DNA from 3 places in the Margalitia sp. FSL K6-0131 genome. Region 1 is predicted to be linked to each of the others. Evidence: predicted binding sites of a transcription regulator. Region 1 holds the regulator's gene; each other region holds the start of a gene.
The links. The regulator Rex, encoded in region 1, represses fermentation and respiration genes when NADH is low (regulators of the CRP and FNR family bind a similar motif). The targets are predictions, from matches to a motif close to TTGTGAAATATTTCACAA.
Positions count from the first base shown of each region.

Region 2: the regulator Rex is predicted to act here: its motif matches at 1,618-1,635, upstream of qoxA (cytochrome aa3 quinol oxidase subunit II).
Region 3: the regulator Rex is predicted to act here: its motif matches at 2,078-2,095, upstream of NSQ59_RS11900 (cytochrome ubiquinol oxidase subunit I).

Region 1 is NZ_JBBOZS010000001.1:5,168,386-5,172,680, reverse strand. Features, by position in the region: gene NSQ59_RS25285 (ABC-F family ATP-binding cassette domain-containing protein) at 1-1,273, opposite strand, end outside; gene moaC (cyclic pyranopterin monophosphate synthase MoaC) at 1,442-1,930, shown strand; gene NSQ59_RS25275 (redox-sensing transcriptional repressor Rex) at 1,950-2,621, shown strand; gene NSQ59_RS25270 (twin-arginine translocase TatA/TatE family subunit) at 2,674-2,916, shown strand; gene tatC (twin-arginine translocase subunit TatC) at 3,080-3,841, shown strand; gene NSQ59_RS25260 (YdiK family protein) at 3,960-4,154, opposite strand; gene NSQ59_RS25255 (CPBP family intramembrane glutamic endopeptidase) at 4,151-4,295, opposite strand, start outside.
Region 2 is NZ_JBBOZS010000001.1:4,777,556-4,781,850, reverse strand. Features, by position in the region: gene NSQ59_RS23370 (alpha/beta hydrolase family protein) at 104-1,168, shown strand; gene qoxA (cytochrome aa3 quinol oxidase subunit II) at 1,665-2,600, shown strand; gene qoxB (cytochrome aa3 quinol oxidase subunit I) at 2,620-4,295, shown strand, end outside.
Region 3 is NZ_JBBOZS010000001.1:2,432,775-2,437,069, forward strand. Features, by position in the region: gene NSQ59_RS11890 (SPFH domain-containing protein) at 1-885, shown strand, start outside; gene NSQ59_RS11895 (FMN-dependent NADH-azoreductase) at 1,219-1,866, shown strand; gene NSQ59_RS11900 (cytochrome ubiquinol oxidase subunit I) at 2,315-3,649, shown strand; gene NSQ59_RS11905 (cytochrome d ubiquinol oxidase subunit II) at 3,655-4,295, shown strand, end outside.

The sequences.
Region 1 (4,295 bases):
TCTCGCTTTTTAAAGGATAGTCATCCCATAATTCTTGGAGTACCGTTTTATTGGATGATAATTCGGCTTGTTCCTGATCATAATAACCTATCATTACATTCGAACCATATTCTATCGTCCCGTTAAATAATGAAAGCATTTTAATAATTGTTTTTAAGAGGGTAGATTTTCCTATACCATTCGGGCCGACTAAAGCAATGCTGTCTCCCTTTTTGATGGAAATATCAATGTTTTCGGCAATAACTTGGTTGTTATAGCCAATAGCAGCATTACGTATATTCATAACATCATTTCCGCTTTGACGTTCAATGTCAAAGGAGAAATTAGCGGATTTCTCATCTCCATTAGGCCGGTCCATTAATGTCATTTTTTCCAGTTTTTTTCGACGGCTTTGTGCTCTTTTCGTTGTCGATGCCCTTGCAAGATTACGCTGAATAAAGTCTTGAAGCTTTGCTACTTCCTCTTGTTGCTTTTCATATAGCTTCATATCTTGCTCATACTGTTCGGCCTTTTTTACTAAATAGTCACTATAATTCCCTATATATTTTTGAATCATATGACGGGAAATTTCATACACTTGGTTAACCACTTTATCGAGAAAATATCGATCATGAGAAACAATAAGAATAGCACCTTCATATCCTTGTAAATATTGTTCTAACCAGGATAATGTATCAATGTCCAAGTGGTTAGTAGGCTCATCCAAAATTAAAATATCAGGTTTTGTGAGCAAAAGCTTAGCCAGAGCAAGTCTTGTTTTTTGTCCTCCGCTTAATGTTTTAATCAGTGTATTATAATCATAATCACCAAACCGTAAGCCGTGAAGAACGGAGCGAATATCGGCTTCGTATTGATAACCTCCGGAATCTTTGAACCGTATTTGCAGTTCATCGTACTCTTTTAGGAGTCTCTCATATTGATCGGCTTTATCATAAATAGATGGGTCTGACATTTGATGTTCGAGTGAACGAAGTTTCTTTTCCATTTCCTTTAAATCATGGAACACTGTAAGCATTTCATCCCAAATGGATAATTCTGATTCTAATCCGGTATTTTGAGCTAAATATCCAATAGACACATCTTTTGGTTTGATGATTTCACCAGTATCGTGAGACATCTGCCCAGATATGATTTTTAACAAAGTAGATTTCCCGGCACCGTTTCGTCCAACTAGAGCAATTCTATTTTTTGTTTGGATTTCTAATTTTATATTCGATAAAATAAGTTCAGCACCAAAATATTTTGATAGTTGTTGAACTTGCAATAATATCATTTTTATCACCTCAGATTATTAATGTAAGTGTAACGTATATCGGCATAGTTCGGCAATAATCCTGAATAGGATAGAATAAATGATAGGGATATAAATTTTTCCCATTTCATTGTGGCGATGACATTGACAATGAAAAGGTGTATGATGGAAAAAAGAGGTGAATGCAGGTTGTCGGATTTCACTCATTTTAATGAACAAGGACGGGCAAAAATGGTAGATGTAAGCGCTAAACCGGAAACTATTCGTACCGCAATAGCTGAATCTAGCATCGAACTTAATGCCCAGGTGTATGAACATATTAGTGAGAATAAAATCAAAAAAGGCGATGTATTGGCAGTCGCTCAAATCGCCGGGATAATGGCAGCCAAAAAAACATGGGATATTATTCCGATGTGCCACCCGATTCCTTTAAACGGTATTAATATCGAATTCACTTGGAAAAAGAATGAAGATCAATTTGTGCTTTGTATACGGACAACAGTTAAAACAAAAGGAAGCACCGGTGTGGAAATGGAAGCATTGACTGCCAGCTCTATAGCAGCGCTAACGGTGTATGATATGTGCAAAGCTGTTGATAAAGGAATGGTGATCGGTCCTACTTACTTAGTAGAAAAGACCGGCGGAGTATCTAGTAAGGATTTTAAAAGGGAAGCATAGTATATTTGGGGGAAAGCAAATGAATGAAGACACGCTAAAAATACCTCAGGCAACAGCAAAAAGATTGCCTCTTTACTATCGTTTTTTGCAAAACTTGCATAATGCAGGCAAGCAGAGAGTATCATCAGCGGAACTTAGTGAAGCGGTAAAAGTAGATTCTGCAACAATCAGAAGAGATTTTTCCTATTTTGGAGCCCTAGGTAAAAAAGGGTATGGATATAATGTTAACTATCTTTTAAGCTTTTTTCGAAAAACACTGGACCAGGACGAAGTAACAAAAGTAGCATTAATCGGTGTTGGAAATTTAGGTACCGCCTTTTTAAATTATAATTTTTTAAAAAACAATAATACTAAGATTGAAATTGCTTTTGATATAGATAAAAATAAAATTGGGAAAAAAATCGGACAAGTACATGTCTATGATTTTTCAGAACTGCAAAGCCGTTTAGTAGAAGAAAATATTTCTATTGCTATTTTAACTGTTCCTGCTGAAGTGGCTCAATCTATTACAGATAGCATCTTAGAGACGAATGTTAAAGGTATATTAAATTTTACACCGGCTAGACTAAATGTACCGAGTTCTATTAGAGTGCATCATATCGATTTAGCTGTTGAGCTGCAAGCACTTGTGTATTTTTTGAAGCATTATCCAAATGACACGGAAAATTCACAAGAGGAAACAAATTCATAATAAAAGAATAGTTGATTTCTGCTATCATATCATTATAAGGAGGTGGGCACTGATGAGACCAGGTATTGGAAGTCTTATTATTATTGTAATTGTAGCTTTATTAGTGTTTGGTCCGAAAAAGTTGCCTCAATTAGGGAAAGCTGCTGGTAGTACATTACGTGAATTCAAGAATGCTACAAAAGGTTTGGCAGACGATGATGACGATGAACAAGCGAAAAACACAAAAGTTGATATAACAAAAGACGAAACAGCAAAGGATACAAAAGTTAACATAACAAAAGAGGACGTTAAATAAGGCTTTTTTATCATGCTATGCTGCTTTGAAATGAAATTATTTATTTTGAAGAAGAATATTTCTAATAAAAATACCCGGACTAATTGTTTTGGAGTTTTCATACAGTACGAATAGTGAAATTTACAGTAAAACAGTATACATGTAAATGATAGGATGAAAATAAATGAGTCAAAAAGATATGACGATATTTGAACATTTATCCGAGCTAAGAAAACGACTGTTCGTAATAGTCGTTTTCTTTATCTTGGCTTGTATTGTAAGTATGTTTATTTCCCAGCCGATCATTCGGTATTTGCAAAATGCGGAGATAGCGAAAGATTTGACGATGAATGCTTTTCGTTTGACCGATCCTTTCAAAGTGTATTGGGAGGTTACCGTATATTTAGCCTTAATCATGATACTGCCAGTTATTTTATATCAATTATGGGCATTTATAAGCCCTGGTTTATATGAAAAAGAGCGCAGAGTCACATTAAGCTACATTCCGGTTACACTACTATTATTTATCGGTGGACTTGCCTTTTCTTACTTCATCCTGTTCCCGATAATTATAAACTTCATGCTGAAGTTATCGAATCAACTGGATATTCATGCGGTAATTGGGATAAATGAATACTTCCAATTCTTATTTCAAATTACGCTTCCATTTGGCTTCTTGTTTGAATTGCCGGTAGTGGTATTATTCTTAACGAGATTGGGAATCATTACTCCAATGTTTTTAGGGAAAATCCGTAAATATGCTTACTTTGTCATAACAGTTGTTTCGGCTTTTATTACCCCGCCGGATGTTATGTCACAAATTGCGGTAGGAATTCCACTTATCATTTTATATGAGGTCAGTATTTGGATTTCCAAAATTGGCTATCGAAAAGTAAAAGCTGCGGAAGCGCAGCTCGAATTGGAAAGCCAAAATCAAATGGAATAAGAAAAGCGGAAGCCTTTCTCATCCGCTAGCCGATAGGCGCAATTGAAATTGAAGTGCAAATTTCACCTGTAGCTAGACAAAGTCTAACAGAAAAAAACCTTCCTCAATAAAGGAAGGTTTATTTATTATTACGGCTTGATATTTTAAAATACAGTAAAATCAATCGAATACCTGCACCAAAATCTAATGTGGCTAAAAGAATGAGTACGTATGTAAAAGCTCCCCATCCGCTAATAGCCACTCTTTGTATAGCCATATATGTAAACATTACTCCTAAAAGGCAATAAACAATGCCAGAAAAAATAGCTCTCATCCAAAAAATCCTCCAATAAAGCTATGTACTTTGTCATAATTTTCTATGATCTTTTGTATATTTTCGCGATTTAAGATCTGTACGGTGACAACAATTGTATTCATCATTACATGAGCAATAATGGAGACCATAATTCTTTTT
Region 2 (4,295 bases), 390 kb from region 1:
AAATCAATGGTTATCATCAGCTGTTGGTTTGGTCATAAAAAGTATATGAAACAGGTAAGTGAGAGATTGGTTAATGATGAAATATGAATAGGGGTATACTAAAATGAATTCGAATATAAAGGTTGGCAGAGTGATTAAAGTAATAGAGGATTTCAATAGACAAGAAATTTATGAGGAAAATAGATATTTTCGTTCTTTTCCCATTAGCATATTTTATCCAACAAATGAAATACAGGAGACAGACATTACTTCATTATTCCATCCTGCTATCCATGATGCTATAGATGCTTTTTCAAAGGCGGGGATTGGGGAGGAGAAGTTGAGAGAAGTTTTTATTTCGGTTAAGGACAATGCAACGCCTTTACAAAATACTTCGTTTCCAGTCGTTCTTTTGACACCTGGTTTCGGCATTGATCGTGATTTGTACATAGAAATCATTACAGCTATTGTTCAAAAGGGATATATAGTAGTTGCTATAAGTGTCCCATATGATAGTTTTTTAACGGTTTTTCCAAATGGGAAAGTTATAAAGCAAGCAGAAAGATTTCCGGATGATCAATCACAGATAGTAATGAGAATGGACGATGTTCGTCTTGTATTAGATTCTTTGGACAAATGGAATCAAGAAGAATTTTTTAATGGTATATTTGATACTGATAAAATCGGTATGATTGGGCATTCCCTTGGTGGAGCTACCGTTTTTAATCTAGCAGCTATTGAAAAACGTGTACGTTGTGCTATTTTATTAGACGCAAGTTTGCATTTACTCGATGAAAAGATGCCAAATATCCCTATACTAAATATTCGGCAAGAGGCAGCTTCGTTTGAAGAGTATCTTACTGCAATTATGGAGGAAGAGGACGATGGGGCAAGCGAGATTATCGCTAAGCGTTATATAGAAAAACAATTAGATATGTATGAACACTTACCAGCAAGCAGTTCATTTATAAAAGTAATGGGAGCTCATCATCTGTCATTTTCAACAATTGGAAGACTAATATCTGATGTATCTCCAGATGTTACTATATCGATACAGGAGCTCACTAGTGCATTTCTGGAGGAGTTTTTGAAAGAAGAACGAGGTACCTATTCAGAAAGAATAAACGAAAAAAATAGACCATTGAATATCGTGGAAATCAATGGAGGCGGTTTTCCTGTTATTTCATAAATTTCTCTGATGTTGTTATAACATATTTCAAAGAGCTTTTCACCTAAAAGGTATTTCTGCAAATATGCAGAAATGTTTTATTTAAACATTTAATAAGTTAAGGGTATTTTTTAGTAATTTAAGTTTGCTAGATACCTAAATTTCCAACCAATTTCCCCTAATTAGTTATTAACAAAACCGTAAATTTTTTCATTAATTTTCACAAATTGTCCGCGTAGAAAAGACAAAATACAGAAATGTCCACTGGTAGTGCCTGACACCAAAATGGGAACAGCGTTTGTCCCTTCATTAGTGACGGCAATATGAACTAGTGGTGAACGACATATGAAGAATTGTTGTCGACTTTGTGAAATTGCGCACAAATTATTTTATTTTGAGTAGAATTTACCATAAAGATTAAAAGAGAATGAGAAACACATTAAAAAACAACGAAATTTCACTAAAAAAATTTGTGAATCAATACACAAACTCTGACTTAAGAAAGGAGAAGAGAATGTTGCAAATAAAAAAACTCCCATGGAAACGGTTATCTTTCATACTGTTATCCGCGCTATTTTTATTAAGTGGCTGTGACACTAGTAATATTGCAGTTTTAAATCCAAAAGGGCCAGTTGCCCAAAAACAATATGATCTTATTGTTTATTCATTTTGGCTGATGATGATTATCCTAGTCGTTGTTATGGGACTCTTTATTTTTATGGTATTCAAATATCGAGAAAAACGACTAGCAGCAGATTATGTTCCGCCAGATCATCATGGCAATAAGTGGCTTGAAATTATTTGGACGGCAATCCCGATTGTCATCATTATCGCAGTTGCCATACCGACTATTAAAGCAAATTATGCATTGGAAAAAGTGCCTAAGGGTTATGAGGATAAAAAGCCTATTATCATTAATGTTACATCGGCAGACTGGAAATGGATTTTTAGTTATCCGGATCAAAATATTGAAACGGTAAACTATGTCAATATTCCAGCCGGAAGACCGGTTAAGTTTCAATTAACATCTGCTGGAACTATGGCTTCTTTCTGGGTGCCGGAATTGGGTGGACAAAAATATACGATGCCAAATCACTCCATGGAATTGATTCTTCTAGCAGATAAACCAGGGTCCTACCAAGGAAGAAATTCCAACTTTAATGGTGAGGGTTTTGCTCATATGGATTTCGAAGTTCTTTCACAATCTCAAAAGGATTTTGATAAATGGGTAAAAGATGTGAAGGGATCCGCACCTAAACTAACAAAGAAAGACTATAACAAAATTTTAAAACCAGGTTTAGTTGGACGAATGACATATACGGGAACTCATTTGGCATGGGTGAGTACACCACATCAACACAATGTTATGAAGGTAAAAGACAATAGTCAACACGAACATAATATGGATGGAATGGACATGGACAACATGGATATGTCCGATCATAAACACTAGAAGATGGGAGGAGAACAGAATGAAGCTTGATGAATTTTTCGTCACAGGTGAGCCGATTATTTACGTAACGGAAGCGGGAATTGCTCTTGCGATGATCGGTATACTGTTTTACTTAACCTATTTTAAAAAATGGAAATGGCTTTGGAAAAACTGGCTTACAACTGTTGATCATAAAAAAATCGGTGTCATGTATATATTAGTTGCGGTCTTAATGCTATTCCGCGGCGGTGTCGATGCACTAATGATGCGAGCCCAACTTACGGCTCCTAATTTAAAACTATTAGATGCAAATCATTACGATGGAATTTTTACGACACACGGTACTATCATGATTTTGTTTATGGCAATGCCATTTTTAATGGGGTTAATAAACATTGCAGTTCCATTGCAAATTGGGGCACGTGATGTTGCCTACCCAATGTTAAATTCCTTTAGCTTCTGGACATTCGCAGCAGGCTGTGCACTATTTAATATTTCGTTTATTATCGGTGGTTCACCGACTGCAGGATGGACGTCCTACTTTCCGCTCGCAGGAACGGAATTTAGTCCTGGCGTAGGAAACAACTATTATGCAGTTGCCTTGCAAATTGCAGGTATAGGTACATTAATTACAGGAATTAACTTTTTAGTGACGATTCTTAAAATGAGAACAAAAGGCATGACCATGATGAAGATGCCGATGTTTGTATGGTCCGTGTTAATCATGTGTATCATTATCATTTTTGCATTCCCGGTATTAACGGTGGCATTGGCATTAATGACATTTGATCGTATAGCCGGAACTCACTTCTTTACGATGGCAGCTGGCGGTATGCCAATGCTTTGGAGTAATCTGTTCTGGATTTGGGGACATCCTGAAGTATATATCGTATTACTGCCATCATTAGGTATTTACTCAGAAATTATCAGTACGTTTGCGAAAAAACGTCTCTTTGGTTATAAATCAATGGTCTTTTCGATGTTGGCAATAGCTTTATTCAGTTATTTTACATGGGTTCACCACTTCTTTACGATGGGGAACACCGCAGCCGTTAACTCGTTCTTCTCGATTTCGACGATGCTGATTGCAATACCAACCGGTGTAAAACTGTTTAACTGGATTTTTACCATCTATAAAGGAAAAGTGAAACTAACATCCGCCATGCTTTGGTCTTTAGCTTTTATCCCGAACTTCCTTATTGGTGGGGTAACTGGTGTCATGCTTGCGATGGCGGCAGCGGATTATCAATATCACAATAGTTATTTCTTGATCGCGCATTTCCATTACACATTGATACCAGGGGTAGCATTCGCATGTTTTGCCGGTTTGCATTATTGGTATCCGAAGATGTTCGGTCATATGTTAAACGAAAAGCTTGGAAAAATTACGTTTTGGTTCTGGATGGTCGGATTTAACGTATGTTTCTTACCGCAGTTCGTTCTTGGTTTAAAAGGAATGACTCGTCGGATGTATACGTATCAAGCAGGACTTGGCTGGGATAATTTAAACATGGTTTCCACAATCGGCGGTGTATTGATGGGTATCGGTTTCCTTGTCCTTGTATGGAATATTGTCTATAGCGTTCGCCACGGTGAGCGTGATGTAACAGGTGATCCATGGGATGGACGTACATTGGAATGGGCTACACCAACTCCAGTACCTCATTATAATTTTGCGGTAGCTCCTGTTGCGGAAGATATCGATGCGTACTGGAA
Region 3 (4,295 bases), 2.7 Mb from region 1:
AGTAAATTGATCATTCGCCCTGGGCAAGATGCAATCTTTTTAAATAACGGAAAAATCGAAGGGGTATTTAAAGATGAAGGAGAGTATGATATTGAATCGCAAATCATCCCCTTCTTATCAACTTTAAAAGGATTTAAATTTGGATTCAACAGCGGCATGCGGGTGGAAGTACTGTTTGTGAACACAAAGGAGTTTAATGTAAAATGGGGAACAAAAAACGCTATTAATATCCCCGCACCGGGTCTTCCAGGGGGGCTGCCGATTAGAGCAAATGGAACCTTTAATTTCAAAGTGAATGATTATATTGCATTAATTGATAAAATTGCTGGAGTGAAGGACCAATACCTAGTGGAGGATGTTAAAATCCGCATAACGTCCATCCTCGATCAGTTATTAATGAAATGGATTTCACGGGAAGGGAAGGATATGTTTAACCTTCAGTCTAATTCATTTGAAATTTCCAAAGGAATTAAAGAAGATTTAGACATGGAAATCATGGAAAATGGCATGACAATTTCTGAGTTTACTATCATGAGCTTCAGCTATCCGAAAGAAATTCAGGACATGATTAACAAAAACGCATCATATGGAATGGTTGGAAATGTTGATAAATATCAGGAAATATCTATGATAGATGGCATGTCAAGCGGAAAAATGAGCGGTGGGGGCACAGCCTCCGATATGGCAGGAATGATGATGGGGATGAATATTGCTAATCAAATGTTAAATAAAATGAATCAGAATCAGCATCCGGAATCACAACATTCTCCTGTCCAATCACAACAGCAGGGTGAAGTTCAACAAAAGCCAAACTTTTGTCCAAATTGCGGTATGAAAACACAAGGAGCTAATTTTTGTCCAAATTGCGGACAGAAACTCACTTAATAAAGGTGTATAAAGCTATCTAAACAAATCATTAAACTTGCAGAGAGCGTATAAGGCTAATCGTCTATGCTCTCTTTTTTCTTTTTTCACAACGAGCGAATTTTAAATATCCAACTTATGCCCAGCGTTGCGAGGCATCCTTTTATTAGCATTTTTTTACGGGAGAAAAGGAGCTATGATGACTTATTATTGATGTTCACGATTTACAAGCAGGATATCAGACAATTACAAGCTATTGTGATATAGTAATTATTCGGTAAGGAAAAGGGGGAAGAAAAGCCTAATCTATTGCCGTTACAATTTTGTAAATATTACAGTCGGGGGAAATTATAGATGAATGTATTAGTAGTAAAAGCAAACAACCGTCCTGCTGAAGCAGGGGTTTCCAGTAAAATGTATGAAACTTTTATGGAGACAATCAAAGATGCGAAAAATCTAAACGTTTCTGTATATGACGTATTTGCAGAAGATACACCGTATTTTGGTCAAGAACTCTTTAATGCATTTGGGAAAGTGCATAATGGCGAAAAATTAACAGATCTTGAGCAACGCCTCTTAAATGCTAAACAAAAAGCGATGGACGCTTTAACTGCTGCAGATGTTGTAGTATTTGCGTTTCCACTTTGGAATTTAACGATCCCAGCTAAATTACAAACTTTTATTGATTATGTCTATGCTGCTGGATTTGCTTTTAAATATGATGCGAATGGAAAAATGATTCAATTAATGACAGATAAAAAAGCAATTTTCTTAAACGCACGCGGTGGCTTTTATTCAACACCTGAAACTTCACAGATGGAAATGTCTGTTAATTATATGCGTAATGTATTTGGCGGTGTTTTTGGTATGGAAATAATCGACGAAGTCATTATTGAAGGTCATAATGCAATGCGTGATAAAGCAGAACAGATCATCGACGAAGGATTACGTCGTGTAACCGAAGTAGCTACTAAATTAGTGAATCAAGTTGTTTTAGTGTAGATTTTATCATCCAAACTGAGAACCACCACTTTTCAAGACGTACAGTGTAATTAGCAGTTGAATAAAACTCAAAAAAGAAACCTCCTCTAAATTTAGAGGAGGTTTTATGTTTATATAGAGGTGAAATAATAATAAGATAAGCTCGTTTGCATATCATAAATGATGTCTAATTATACTATGTATAATGCATCAGTACTATGTGTTAATCAGCTAGTGAAAGATTTCACATTTTGATCATTCTTTTATCACATATTTCTCAGAAATACGTTGTTAAAACGTCATTAATTATCGTTAGAAATAAATTTTATGAGGGTATTATATAGGAAAGGAGATGATTTGATGTATAAAAGACAGGAGAAGAAATTAATATGGGTAAGCTTTATTGCAGCTGGGATTATGCTCTTGTCGCTGATTGGACGAATATTCGCAGGCTAAGGAGGATTTATAGATGGACAGCGGAAATGCTGTATTTTACAGTCGTGTCTTAACGGAAGTCACATTAACGTTTCACATCATCTACGCTACTATCGGTGTCGGGGTTCCGTTAATGATCATGATCTCACAGTGGGTGGGAATAAAGAAAAAAGATGAACATTATATTTTGTTAGCAAGACGATTGGCAAGAGGTTTTGTCATTACCGTTGCAGTAGGAGTTGTAACAGGAACAGCCATCGGTTTGCAATTGTCATTGTTATGGCCCAACTTTATGCAATTAGCTGGAAATGTGATAGCGTTGCCACTCTTCATGGAAACCTTCGCATTTTTCTTTGAGGCAATTTTCTTAGGAATTTATTTATACACTTGGGATCGCTTTGAAAATCAGAAGAAGCATTTGCTGCTATTGATTCCTGTGGCAATAGGTGCATCTATGTCAGCTGTTTTTATTACGATAGTTAATGCTTTTATGAATGCTCCGAGAGGCTTTGATGTTGTAAATGGCCAATTAGTTAATATTCAGCCTATACTGGCAATGCTTAATCCGGCGATGCCTACAAAAGTTGGGCATGTTCTTGTTACTGCATATATGACATCTGCATTTATTTTAGCTGCCATTGCTGCATTTAGAATTTTAAAGGGATCCACCCATCAGTACTATAAAAAATCACTATTCTTATTTATGAAACTAGGCTTGATTTTCTCCCTGGCAGCTTTATTGATAGGGGATTTTTCTGCAAAATATTTAGTAAAATACCAACCGGAAAAATTAGCAGCTGCAGAATGGCATTTTGAATCTTCAAAAGGAGCTAGCCTCATTTTATTTGGAATAACTGACGGTGAAAATGTAAAATATGCCATAAAAGTACCTTATGCTTTAAGTATTCTAGCTCATAATAACCCATTTGCGAAGGTGACAGGGTTAAACGAATTCCCTAATGATGAAATACCACCACTGTATATTCACTATCTTTTTGATACGATGGTCATTATCGGAACGTTTATGATTGTTTTATCCGCTGTTTATGTATTTGGTAAATACAAAAGGTGGAACTTCATTTCCTCCAAGTGGTTCAAATGGTTAATCGTTGCAGGCGGGCCATTAACGGTCATTGCACTTGAAGCTGGATGGTGGCTTGCGGAAGTTGGGCGTCAGCCTTGGATTTTATATAAATATATGAAGGTAGCGGATGCAGCGACAACAAGTCAACATGTAAATTTAATGCTCATTCTTTTCTGTATATTATATCTTATTCTTGGAATAGGCAGTGTGGTTGTACTACGTCGTATGTTTCTTAAAAACCCTATCGAGCAGGAAATTGCTGATCGGAAAGCAGAAGGGCGGTGAATGTCATGAACTTGGAGATTCTTGGGATATCTGTGTTATGGCTGTTCCTATTCGGCTACGTCATTATCGCTTCGATTGATTTTGGTGCAGGATTTTTTAATGCCTATAGTTTATTAACAGGACGTCAACATATTCTTACACATATTATTCAACGCTATTTATCACCAGTTTGGGAGATAACCAATGTATTTTTAGTATTCTTCTTTGTGGGAATCGTTGGTTTCTTTCCGAAAACAGCCTTTTACTATGGAACTACTCTGCTTATACCAGTAAGTATTGGGATTATTTTGCTGGCGATACGGGGCAGCTATTATGCATTTGAATCTTATGGTTCACGGGGGCATAAAGGATATTCATTTATGTATGGTGTTGCCGGTTTACTGATACCTGCTGCTTTATCCGTTGTATTAACGATTTCCGAAGGTGGCTATATCTCAATTGAGAAAGGCCAGCCAGTATTAGATTACTGGGCTCTATTTACAAGTCCTTTCACTTGGAGTATCGTTGTCCTGGCAATATCAGCTGTACTATTTATATCTGCAGTCTTCTTAACTTGGTATGCTAATAAAGCAGGAGATGTAAGTGCAACAAAATTACTTAGAAAATATGCGTTAATTTGGGCAGGACCATTAGCCATTTCTGTTAT